3 regions of the Peribacillus simplex NBRC 15720 genome follow, and region 3 is predicted to be linked to each of the others. Evidence: riboswitches for the same ligand, from Rfam matches in the RefSeq annotation. Region 3 holds a riboswitch; each other region holds the start of a gene.
What was found. A riboswitch is a leader RNA that binds a small molecule or an ion and turns the genes downstream of it on or off. The one in region 3 is predicted to bind lysine.
Positions count from the first base shown of each region.

Region 1: it holds a riboswitch for lysine, as region 3 does, so the genes downstream of both, dapA (4-hydroxy-tetrahydrodipicolinate synthase) here and BS1321_RS20160 (aspartate kinase) in region 3, are expected to answer to the same signal.
Region 2: it holds a riboswitch for lysine, as region 3 does, so the genes downstream of both, BS1321_RS14250 (amino acid permease) here and BS1321_RS20160 (aspartate kinase) in region 3, are expected to answer to the same signal.

Region 1 covers NZ_CP017704.1:573,521-577,813, forward strand. Annotated here, with positions in the region: partial or broken gene BS1321_RS02585 (amino acid permease) at 560-781, opposite strand; gene BS1321_RS02590 (threonine ammonia-lyase) at 741-1,328, opposite strand; lysine riboswitch at 1,735-1,913, shown strand; gene dapA (4-hydroxy-tetrahydrodipicolinate synthase) at 2,049-2,945, shown strand; gene BS1321_RS28470 (hypothetical protein) at 3,163-3,285, opposite strand.
Region 2 covers NZ_CP017704.1:2,986,020-2,990,312, forward strand. Annotated here, with positions in the region: gene BS1321_RS14245 (glycoside hydrolase family 13 protein) at 1-1,194, shown strand, start outside; gene BS1321_RS14250 (amino acid permease) at 1,245-2,696, opposite strand; lysine riboswitch at 2,793-2,977, opposite strand; gene BS1321_RS14255 (LacI family DNA-binding transcriptional regulator) at 3,233-4,195, opposite strand.
Region 3 covers NZ_CP017704.1:4,176,420-4,180,712, forward strand. Annotated here, with positions in the region: gene uvrC (excinuclease ABC subunit UvrC) at 1-1,370, shown strand, start outside; lysine riboswitch at 1,432-1,608, shown strand; gene BS1321_RS20160 (aspartate kinase) at 1,697-2,929, shown strand; gene BS1321_RS20165 (YslB family protein) at 2,993-3,463, opposite strand; gene BS1321_RS20170 (succinate dehydrogenase cytochrome b558 subunit) at 3,847-4,293, shown strand, end outside.

The sequences.
Region 1 (4,293 bases), 2.0 Mb from region 3:
TTATATTTTATATATAATCTTATTTATTTTTCGTAATTTCCTATCGATATTCATTTTAATTTGATAAAATTAGGTGAATTAAAGTTCAAAAACAAACATTCGATTTCCAGAACACATGCTACATCAATATAATCATTTCTCTTCAACATTATACTTAAAAATCTTTAAGAGCTTATATGCGCAAAATAAACCGTTCATATTTTACAAATTATATCCCAACAACATTTACATAGAAGTCATGAATCAGTTAGTTAATACTCCATACCTTTATTGAGCATTTTTCTACAATAACTGTTCTTTTCTTCCTCAAAAAAAAGCCATGCACAAGTTGGGGAAAATACCTGAGGGATGAAGATCTCTCTTTATCTCTCTTTGTTTTGTCCACAATTTATGCACAACTTTAATTAGTGTCTATTATATTTAACTAATGTGAAACACACTCGGCATAGCTAGAGTAATGAACGTAGATTAAATTTCCTTAAACAAGATGATGTCCCTAAATCCTTATAATAGAATAACTCGTATCACTCATCTTTTTATTGAAATGGCACGAGGCTTCTTAACTGGAAATATCATCATCGGATTTAACATCCAATGGTGTTCGTTTATCCATTTTCAGTATGTAATAACTTGCTGCGACCAAGGCTAGGAAAACGATCCCGACAACCAAGGAAATCCGGGTACTGGGATTGAACCAAATACCAACCAGCACCATCAGTAAAAAGGCAATTATCGCATAGTTACTGTAAGGGGCCAACGGCATTTTGAACGGTTTTTCCCTCCCACTTCTTAAATACCGTTAGAGATTCTGGAAAGTACCGATCAATCCACTTTAATGCCAAGCCAATTCCGGAGAGAAGCCCACCACCTGAAAGGGGAACAATTACATCTGTTAGATTAGGAAGATCCTCTAACAATTCCAAGCCAATTGTCCCTTGTCCAGCCATGACGTGAGGATCATCAAATTGAATCACCGTTAATCCTTTCCCTCTTTCCAGCTCATAGCAACGCTCTCCTGCGGCATCTTGGCTATCACCAACTATCTCAATTTGAGCTCCCAGTCTTTTTAATGAATCTATTTTTGCTTTTGGTACTCGATTTGAAATGCATACAACAGCATCAATCCCTATTTTTTTTGCCACATATGCTACAGCAATACCATGGTTCCAGTTGAAAAAGTTGCAACCCCACGTTTTTTTCTTTTCACTCAAGCTGAGTATCTTATTGGCGGCTCCCCTTACTTTAAATGCTCCAACCTCATGAACATTTTCAAGCTTTAAAAAAACAGGACGGCCAGTTTTTTCTGATAGTATAGTAGATTGAATCAATGGAGTTCTACTTACAATTTAAGCGATTCGATTTCTTGCTTCCCAAACATCACGAATTTTCATATCTTTTCTTTCCTTTGTTAGTTTTGCATTAGTCATGTTATCCTCCCCCTCCTTGATTATTATTCTAGGTGTTCATAAGGTAAATACTAATTCCCTTCTATAAGATATATCAATTGTAAATACTGACTATAAAAGGGTGAAACTTTTCATACAATTTGTTTTATAAAACTATTATATTGAGTTTACATAATAACTAAAAAAGATGAATCCAACCCAATACTGTAGCCATTTCCATCGATTATCCATGTATTCTTAAAAAAAACTTCAAAATTTGCCTTGCAATAAAAAGGATTCCCTGTTATATTACAGTCAATTAAATATTTTCTTACTTCATACTTTTTGAAGTGAGGATAGAGGAGCAAAGACCATTAGTACACATTTTGAGGAGAATGAGATCCTATGACTATTGTGGAAAGGGGAATTTGCCGAAGCGGAAAGAATCTCATGTTCTTGAAGCTGGTTCTGCTATTGAATAAATACAGGACTGTCATATAGGAAACTATATGGAGGGCTATCTTACGCGCGGAAACATTTTTTTGATAAATATTGTTTCTACTGCAGCAGCGAATCCTCGTTGTTGCTTTTTTGCGTTTACTCCTGAAAGGCCCTAACCACCTCTGAATTTTTTAAAAAAATTATACAAAAGGGTGTGAAGTTATGAATTTTGGCCAAGTTTTAACCGCAATGGTTACCCCATTTAATCATAATAATGAGGTTGATTTTAATGCTACGCGAACTTTAGTAAATTATTTAATTGCTAATGGTTCTGATGGTTTAGTTATAGCTGGTACAACTGGAGAGTCTCCAACATTAACTGCAGAAGAAAAAGTAGATTTATTCAAAATTGTTGTAGAAATTGTTGATGGAAGAGTTCCAGTCATAGCTGGAACTGGCTCAAATAACACGAAAGCTTCTATCAGCTTAACAAGGCAAGCAGAGGCAGCAGGAGTCGACGGAATTATGCTCGTTACCCCCTACTATAACAAGCCGTCTCAAGAAGGATTATTTCAGCACTTTAATGCTATTGCCCATTCAACATCATTACCGGTAATGCTTTATAATATCCCAGGACGGAGTGTTGTAAACATGTCAGTAGAGACGATTGTTAGTCTCTCAAAAATTAACAATATTGTGGCAGTAAAAGAAGCAAGTGGTGACTTAGATGCCATGGCACAAATCATAAGCAAAACAACTAGTGATTTTACACTGTACAGCGGCGATGACGGGTTAACATTACCGGTTTTAGCCATCGGCGGAACAGGCATTGTTTCGGTTTCTTCACACATAATTGGTAATGAAATGCAAGAAATGATCAATAGCTTTAAAAATGGTGATGTCCATGGTGCCGCTACTACACATCGTACCCTTCTTCCAATTATGAAAGCATTATTTGCTGCACCAAGCCCAGCACCGGTAAAATCAGCATTAAATATGCGGGGGTTAAATGTTGGAGGTGTCCGCTTACCATTGGTCCCTTTAAACTATGAAGAAAAAAGAGCACTACAAATAGCTCTACCCCCTAGTAACGTAGAAGCAATTTTGTTAGATAAATAAACTAATGATTCATTTAGCGAGTCTTGGGATACAGATTTCCTAATTAATAATCATATAAACTGGAGAAATTTTAAAAAGCAGTGCAACTCCGAAAGAAGTGCACTGCTTTCTAATCGATCACGACTCAGGAATTAAAGCTAGTAGAAATAGCTAGAGATAATAAAGTTAAAGATATTATTGCGTCAACTGAACCAACATTAATTATATAGCCTGACCTTTAATTCACCGCGTTTTCCTTTAACTCATTAATTTCTTTTTGTCCTTCAAACCCTTCCACTAATTCATTGAAATAGGGCTCTTGTTTAGTTGTAAATCCACTTTTCTTATAAAACAATCGCATAGACAAGCACTTCTAAAAAAAAGCCTTTTTGTCAACAAGAACGCGGTTATTGCGCTAATAGTTAATATAAAGAGAAACAAATTAGATGAGCTCTAAAAACTTTTATTTTCAATAATTTATATCCACTTTTTTTACTTATCACTTAATTACTTTGTTCTAAAAAGCCCTTTCTCTATTATTGAACTATACCGGATAACGGACACACGAACGGAAGAAATGAATTAGTTCAAAGCCTCCTCGCGGATTCATGCGAGATATACGGTTCTCAAACAAAGTAGAAATGCACTATATTTGAGCACTTAAAGATTTAGAATGATAAGAGCAAAAAGAAAAACCAAGATGGTATAGATAATGGCGGCGCGACAATGGAAACACTTGTACCGAAAATGTCATAATCAAATCCATTCAGGGAAATTAACGCAATCAGTCACGGATTGAAGATACTGGAGAGCCGTATGAAGGGAAAATTTCAAGTATGGTTGGGGATATTTATGTCAAAATTTGCTTATAGTATGTTTTCCTCGTAATGGTGTCGGTAACCCATGCCCATCAAGCTAAGAAAACAAGTCGACCCCAAACGAAAAAAAGATTTATGTGTTTTTCTAATGAGCCCAAGAGGGATTTATAGAATTTTAACTTGATGGCTATGTGGCGAGACCTCATTAAAAGTCTTTTCACATTAAAAAGGCCTAACAGGAAAGAAAAGAATTAGCCATTTCCTGATAACATAACTAAGTCATACAAGTAATTAACAACTTTACCCATACTCCAAGCTATTATTGCTTAACTAATTGCAATTACAGCTAAACTCACAACTTTTATTAACTCTAATTTGCCTTTATCCACCTATATCTCTCCTCAACCTGTACTATTTAGGAGTATATATTCTTCAACGATAATAAATAATCCTTGTGCAACTAACCTGCCCCTTTCGTATTATAAGGTCAGCCAGAAAATATTTCTGGTTGACCATTTTTTATATGGTTTTATTATAACGGTAGCCGGGGC
Region 2 (4,293 bases), 1.2 Mb from region 3:
TTCAGCAGGAAACAACCGGATTTAAACTGGGAGAACCCTAAGCTCCGTGAAGAAATCTACAACATCATGACTTGGTGGCTGGATAAGGGTGTCGATGGCTTCCGGATGGATGTCATCAACTTCCTTTCAAAAGATCAAAGCTATTCAGATGGAGCCGTTCATCATGAAAAGCTGTATGGTGATGGAAGCCCCTTTTTCCTGAATGGGCCACGCATACATGAGTTTTTACAGGAAATCAATCAACGGGCACTTTCTAGATATGACGTGATTACGGTTGGGGAGATGCCAGGCGTTACACCGGAGGAAGCGCAATTGTTCACAGGTAAAGATCGTGGTGAGCTACATATGGTCTTTCAATTCGAACATATGGATCTGGGGAGCGGACCGGAAGGTAAATGGAGTAACGATAAATGGAAGCTAACCGATTTAAAGCGAATACTCTCCAAATGGCAGACTGGTTTGGAGGGGGATGGCTGGAACAGTTTATACTGGAACAACCATGATCAGCCCCGGGTTGTCTCAAGGTTTGGTAATGATGGAAAGTATCGTATTGAAAGCGCAAAGATGCTTGCGGCTTGCCTTCATTTGCTTCAAGGGACACCCTATATATATCAAGGGGAAGAGCTGGGCATGACCAATGTTGCATTTGAGAGCATTGATGAATACCGGGATATCGAAACATTGAATTCATATGACGAATTCGTCAATTCACATGGCTGGTCAAAAGAGCGGATGATGTCAGCCATTCACGCCCGCAGCAGGGATAATGCGAGGACACCGATTCAGTGGAATGACTCCCGGAACGCAGGATTCACGAATGGGACTCCTTGGATTAAGGTTAATCCCAATTTTCCCGAGATTAATGCAGAAAAGGCCTACAATGATCCGAATTCCATTTTTCATTTTTATAAAAAGCTTATCCAATTACGCAAGAAACATGAAATCGTCGTTTACGGCCGTTTTGAACTGCTTTGGCCAGATGATGAACGAATATTTGCCTATACGAGATCGTTTGAAGAAGAAAAGCTGTTGGTACTATGCAACTTTAAAGAAGAGCAGGCCTCCTTTACTTTGCCTGAGGAGCTGCATGCTTATTCTGCCACAAGGCTGATCGGCAATTATGATCAGGAGGAAGAAGGAATCTCCAGCAAACCCCTGCGTCCATATGAATGCCGTGTTTATCATTTGAAATGAAAAAAAGGACCTGTTCTTCTCCGATTAGAGAAGAACAGGTCCTTTGCTTATTATTTTGATTTGAGGTCACATTCCTCAAGGGGAATGATTTTCGTTTTATGCTTAATTTTATAGCCGAACCATAGGACGAAAAATAGAATCAAGCCAATGTAGGAAACAAACATTGAATTCCAGTCGATCCCATCGCTGCTGAAAGCTTGGTACCCTTGTCCGATGATAATGATAATACAAAGGACAAGTGCGAATATAGGCCCGAATGGGAAGCCTTTTGCTCGGTATGGTAAAGCATTCATATCAAGGCCTTGAGCTGCGTAGGCTTTGCGGAACCGATAATGGGCAATCGCAATTCCGACCCAGGTGACGAACCCCGCCATGCCTGAAGCATTCAATAACCAGATATAAACGACGCCATCCCCGAAAAACGAAGCTAAGAATGCAACGCAGCCAACTAAAGAAGTCACGATAAGTGCATTTACGGGTACTCCTCTTTTATCTAACTTGCCAAGGAATTTCGGTGCTTTCCCATCCCGTGCCAAGTCCCATAGCATACGGGTTGAAGCGTACATGCCAGAGTTACCGGCAGAGAGTACGGACGATAAAATTATCGCGTTCATGATGGATGCAGCAAATGCAAGGCCAGCACGTTCAAATACAAGCGTGAATGGACTTACGGCAACATCTTGACTCAATAAACGTGAATCCGTAAACGGAATGATCATTCCAATAACGAAAATTGCAAGAATATAGAACAAGAGGATGCGCCAGAAAACGGATCTGATCGCTTTAGGGATATTTTTTTCTGGATCTTCACTTTCACCAGCAGTCACTCCAAGCAATTCCGTTCCTTGGAATGAAAAGCCGGCAGCCATGAATACGCCTAGAATCGTGAAGAACCCTCCGTTAAAGGGACCTTCGCCCATTGTGAAATTGGAAAAACCAATTGGGTCATTCCCACCCATGATTCCGAGAATGATCAGAACACCCGTGATCAAGAAAATGACGACTGTCACGACTTTGATCATGGCAAACCAGAATTCTGTTTCCCCGAAACCTTTAACTGACATGTAATTGATAAGAAACATAGTGATTAACGCAATGGCACTCCAGATAAATGAAGGGCTATCCGGGAACCAGAACTTCATAATTAAGACAACGGCTGCTAATTCAGCGGCAATGGTGATTGCCCAGTTATACCAGTAGTTCCAACCAATCGCAAAACCGAAAGACGGATCGACGAATTTGGATGCATAGACCCGGAACGAACCGGCCACTGGCATGAACGCTGCCATTTCTGCAAGACTTGTCATTAAGTAATAAACCATGATGCCGATGATCGCGTATGCCACCAAGGCACCGCCGGGACCGGCTGAATGAATGGCACCGCCACTTGCTAAAAATAAACCTGTTCCAATCGTTCCACCTAATGAAATCATCATTAAATGACGCGCTTTCAGGCTCCTTTTAAGTTCAGTAGGGCTTGATGCTGATTGTGAATTTGACAATTGATGTTACACTCCTTTTTATTGGAAGGGAACGAAAAATAAAAAAACAGCAGTCGAAAAAGATCGACGGCTGTTTATAATAAACCCGTTTATCCTTCCGAAGATAGCTCCCCACGCTTTTTGAAAAAACGTGACAGTGGTGTTCCTGTTCGGTAACACCGCCAGCAAGAATATACATGGAATATACCCTAACTTCGGCAACTTATCCTTTCAAACGGAGTCTTTAATTTTCCAGAATCTCGTCCGTTTTACTTTTATAAGCTGCAGCCTCTAACTCATCGGTAAATGAGGAAGTATTCAATTTTCTAAAATCGTTGCGCCAGCTTGTAAATGACGTCGGACGATTGTACTCATGAAATTCATGCAATCGCTAGTAGATTGCTAGTAACTGAGTAAACTTTACTATATCAAAATTATAAAATAACTTCTAGGATATCGCAATGATTATTTTGTGTGGTTATTTTTTCCTAGTTATTGAATGATGGCAGTAATGAAGAATTCAAATGTCGATATACTAAAATAAAGCATCCTGATAACTAGACGGTCCTCCTTTTAATTAGAGCGTATTCTAGTTTTACATGTTTGACCACTTCAGGATTCTCAAATAAGTCCACTGCCATTTTCCCGATCCATTCCAGCGGTAAGGAAATGGTCGTGATGTCGAGCATTTCACTAAGGCTATCATTATTGAAGCCGAGAATGGCCACATCTTCCGGTACCCTTATACCCGATTTCTTAGCGGTAAGAATGAAGCCTGCCGCCGTGTCATCGTTCGTGATGATTATGGCTTCAGGTTTATCTGACATTGAATTCCATTCCTGAAACAATTGTTCACCGTCTTTAATGTGGTAACTGCCTTCAAACAGCCATTCTTTATTGTTTATCAGTTGATGTTTATTCATGATATCGTTAAAGGCCTTTGTACGATGAGAACTATTTCTGCTCTTTTTACGGCCAAGGCTGTATCCAATTTTCTTATATCCTTTTGCAATCACGTACTCAAGTGCACAGGAGAAAGCTGCATAATGATCAATGCTGATGGATGAGAATTCAGCCTGGGCTGTATCTTCACATAAGATGATCGGTCCGTATTTTTGATAATCCAAAAAGATTTTTATTTCCGAAATCCTTGAACAAACGATAATGCCATCGAGCTGCTTCATTTGCAGCATATTCAAAGCCTGGATTTCTTTCTCTCTGTCATAATTGGTTTGAAAGATGACTATATGACAGCCAATTGCATTTGCCTGTTTAGTGATTCCGTTAACGATTGCCCCGTAATATGGGTGATTGTTGAAGGGGATGATGATGCCGATAAGATTAGTTTTGCCTTTTGAAAGATGAATGGCGTTGATGTTTCTCGAATAATTCAAACGATCGATGGCTTCTAAAACGCTCTTTCTTTTATCGGGGCTTACATAAGGATGATCATTCAATACACGAGACACTGTTGAGACAGATACACCAGCACATTGAGCAATTTCTTTAATATTTGTCATGGTATCACCGTTTTTTCTTTTTTTATATTGTACAGTATGAAACCCATTTCAGGGCAAGTGAACAGAGTGAGGCTGTTGAAGAATTCTTCAAATAAGGT
Region 3 (4,293 bases):
CTAACGAAACGAAAAAATTGCTCGACCGCATCTATCCCCTAAGAAAATGCAATACTTTACCGGATCGCGTTTGTCTATACTATCACCTTGGCCAGTGCCTGGCCCCATGTGTATATGAAGTAGAGGAACAGGAATATAAAAAAATGGTGGATGATATCAACCGGTTCTTGAACGGCGGGCATACTGAAATAAAAAAAGAACTGACTGAAAAAATGCTGGAGGCATCAGAAGAGCTCGATTTCGAGAGGGCCAAGGAGTTCCGTGACAAGATTGCCCACATCGATATTACGATGGAGAAGCAAAAAATGATGACGACCGATTTCATCGACAGGGATGTATTTGGCTTTGCCTATGATAAAGGCTGGATGTGCGTTCAGGTATTTTTTGTCCGGCAGGGTAAATTAATAGAAAGGGATGTTTCACTTTTTCCGGTCTACGATGAACCCGAACAGGAACTTCTTACATTCCTCGGTCAGTTTTACGAGATTACGAACCACTTTAAACCAAAGGAAATCTTGCTGCCTGAATCAGTGGATGCCGAAATGGCCGAAGGGCTGCTTGGTGTCAAAACGATTCACCCGAAACGGGGAGCGAAAAAAGACATGCTTAAATTGGCGAATAAAAATGCCTCCATCGCCCTTCAGGAAAAATTCTCTTTGATTGAAAGGGATGAAGAAAGAACGATCAATGCGGTGGAAAACCTCGGGAACCAACTGGGTATCTACACCCCGCATCGAATTGAAGCTTTCGATAACTCCAATATCCAGGGAAGTGACCCTGTTTCCGCTTTAGTCGTGTTCATTGATGGGAAGCCGGAAAAAAGGGAGTACCGTAAATATAAGATCAAGACGGTCCAGGGGCCTGATGATTATGGATCGATGCGTGAAGTGGTCAGAAGAAGGTATTCACGAGTATTGAAAGAAGGGCTGCCGCTTCCGGACTTAATCATCATTGATGGCGGAAAGGGACATGTGGAAGCCGTTCGGGATATTCTGGAAAATGAATTGGGCCTTGATATACCACTTTCAGGCCTCATTAAGGATGAAAAGCATAGGACATCGCAATTGATGATCGGAAATCCTCTTGAACTCGTACCTCTTGATTCACGGAGCCAGGAATTTTACCTATTGCAAAGAATTCAGGATGAAGTGCATCGGTTCGCGATTACGTTTCATCGCCAGCTACGCGGGAAAAATGCAGTTCACTCCCAGCTTGATGATATTCCAGGAGTCGGGGAAAAACGAAGGAAGCAATTATTAAGGCATTTTGGATCATTGAAGAAAATCAAAGAGGCAACGGCCGAAGAAATCATGGAAGCTGGCATGCCAAAAGGGGTAGCCGAGGGAATCGTTAGAAAATTACAAGAATAATCTTGCTACCGATAAATCTCTATGCTATGATTAAAAGGAATTTTTAACTAGACAACTTAAAAGTGCTGATAGAGGTGCGGAATTCAAGAGTAAAAACCTGGAGAAGTATGAGCTTCCATGAAAGGTTTTGAAAGGGGATGACGCCGAAGGAAGACAAGACTCATACCTTGTTTTCCTGGTCCGACATTTAATAAATGGCGGATTGTCAGGGTTTATACCCTGGAGAGCTATCTCACTGTGTTTACAGTATTAGATATGTGATCACAGCAATGAGATATTTCTCATTGCTTTTTTTATTGCCTAAAAACTAGAGAGGGTGCATGAGGATGGCATTAATCGTTCAAAAATTCGGCGGAACATCCGTCGGTAGCGTAGAAAAAATCAAAAATGTTGCCAATCGGGTAATCGAGGAAGCGGAGAATGGAAATGAGGTAGTCGTAGTTGTTTCAGCTATGGGGAAAACAACGGACCAATTGGTTTCCATGGCCCGGGATATTTCCGGAACCCCGAGCAAGAGGGAAATGGATATGCTATTGACTACTGGGGAACAGGTAACGATTTCCCTGTTAACGATGGCATTGATTGAAGAAGGATATGAAGCTATTTCGTATACTGGCTGGCAGGCTGGCATGCAAACGGAATCCGTTCATGGGAATGCCCGGATTTTAAACATTGATGCTTCAAGGATCCAAGCTCAGCTTCAGGAGAAGAAAATAGTGGTCGTAGCCGGTTTCCAGGGGAACGATATAAATGGGGAAATCACTACCTTAGGGCGAGGTGGTTCCGATACGACGGCGGTTGCCATCGCTGCAGCGCTGAATGCGGATAGATGTGATATATATACCGATGTAACGGGTGTTTTCACAACGGATCCACGCTACATAAAAGGCGCGCGAAAACTCCAATCCATTTCTTACGATGAAATGCTGGAACTTGCCAACCTGGGGGCGGGCGTCCTTCATCCAAGGGCTGTCGAATATGCAAAAAATTATCAAATTCCGCTTGAAGTCCGTTCAAGCATGGAGAGAGAATCAGGAACGATCATTGAGGAGGAAGCAACTATGGAAGAAAACTTAATTGTACGAGGCATTGCTTTTGAAGACAGTATTACGAGGGTCACAATATATGGTTTGCCCCAATCACTTGGTGCACTATCCACAATTTTCACGACACTTGCGAAAAACCGGATTAATGTAGACATCATCATTCAAAGCATGACTGCCGAGGATACGACCAATCTATCTTTTTCCACAAAAAGTGAAGATACAGAAGCGGCCTTGATCGTGCTGGAAAATAATAAAGAACAATTGGGATTCGATCGAGTCGAAACGGAGAGTGGGTTGGCCAAAGTGTCGATCGTCGGTTCTGGTATGGTATCTAACCCAGGAGTGGCTGCCGAGATGTTTGAAGTGATGGCCAATACAGGAATCCAGGTGAAAATGGTCAGCACATCGGAAATTAAAGTTTCGACTGTCGTCAATGAAAAGGAAATGGTGAAGGCGGTTGAATCTCTTCATGAAGCATTTAAACTTGGTCAGCATGCAAATGTGCTAGCTTAAGTGTAAGGAGTCCAATAAAAAACAGACTTCCGGTAAAAAGGGTAAGTCTGTTTTAAGGGCATATTAGATTGGATCTCTGGGATCCCATTGGATGGTGAATATCACTTTTTTTGCGCGGCGTTTGATTTCTTCCGTTGATTCGCTGAGGAATTTTTTTTGCAGTGTAAACTGCTCGGCAAGGAAACCGGCTTCAAGTTGGAAGTGACAATCAGGGTGTAAATCCAGGCGGCGGCTGATTATTTCGCCCGTCAGGGATAATTCCATTTCGTGTTTCGTATACTTCATGATTTCCAGATTGCCCCATCCAGCGCTTTGGAAAAATTCAATCACTTCCTGATCGCCATTCAATGGGAATTTTCTTGCTAATTGTTTACCTGCCCAATAGAGGATTTGATTAGAGTCTTTTCCGAGAATATCGTTCAATAGAACTTCTCTGATTAATTCGTATCCGAAAGCTGGCACTTGGAATTCTTCAGTTTGAATTTCTTCAGCTTGAATCTCTTCTTCTATCGCAGCAGCAATATTTTTTTTCATAGTTTATCGCCTCTTTCTGTAAATCTATTATAAACGTATTTCTTTTGCAAATTATACTGTTTTTTATTTATTTAAATAGTAATTGGAAAAAAATGAGAAATTATATCGGGATATTAATAGATTAATTAGTAATTTCTCCAAAATATCAACTTGACAAATAAAAAATAGACAATTTAATCCAATAAAATCTATTCTGAAAAAGAGATTTCTTGTATCCGTTTTCTTGACGCACATAGAAGTCAGGAGTAAAATGGACATGTCACATAATTGTAAAGGGAGTATAGGGGAGTTTTCTGACTCTATACTTTATTTTCACGCGGAGATAAAAGGTAGCCACCAGATTATCTTTGCATGATTTTTCACAAATTAAGGGGGGGCACTTAGTGGCAAAGAATCGTGAGTTTGGGAATCGCAGGCTTCATTCACTTCTAGGAGTAATTCCAATTGGTCTATTCCTAATTTTTCATTTATCGGTAAACTTTATGGCAACAAAAGGAGAAGAAACTTTTAATGGGGCAGTTCATTTAATTGAGTTTACGCCCGTAAAGATTTTGGTTGAATGGGTCGTCATCTATCTACCAATCCTTTTCCATGCTGTGTACGGAATTTATATTGCCTTTACAGCAAAAAACAATTTAGGGAGATTTGGATTCTTCCGTAACTGGATGTTCATGCTTCAACGTGTAACTGGAATCATAACGTTGATTTTCCTTGTTTGGCATATCTGGCAGACAAGAGTTCAAGCAGCTCTTGGAGCAACAGTTGATTTCGATATGATGGCGGAAATTTTCTCTAGTCCATTTATGCTTGTGTTCTATATTGTTGGTATT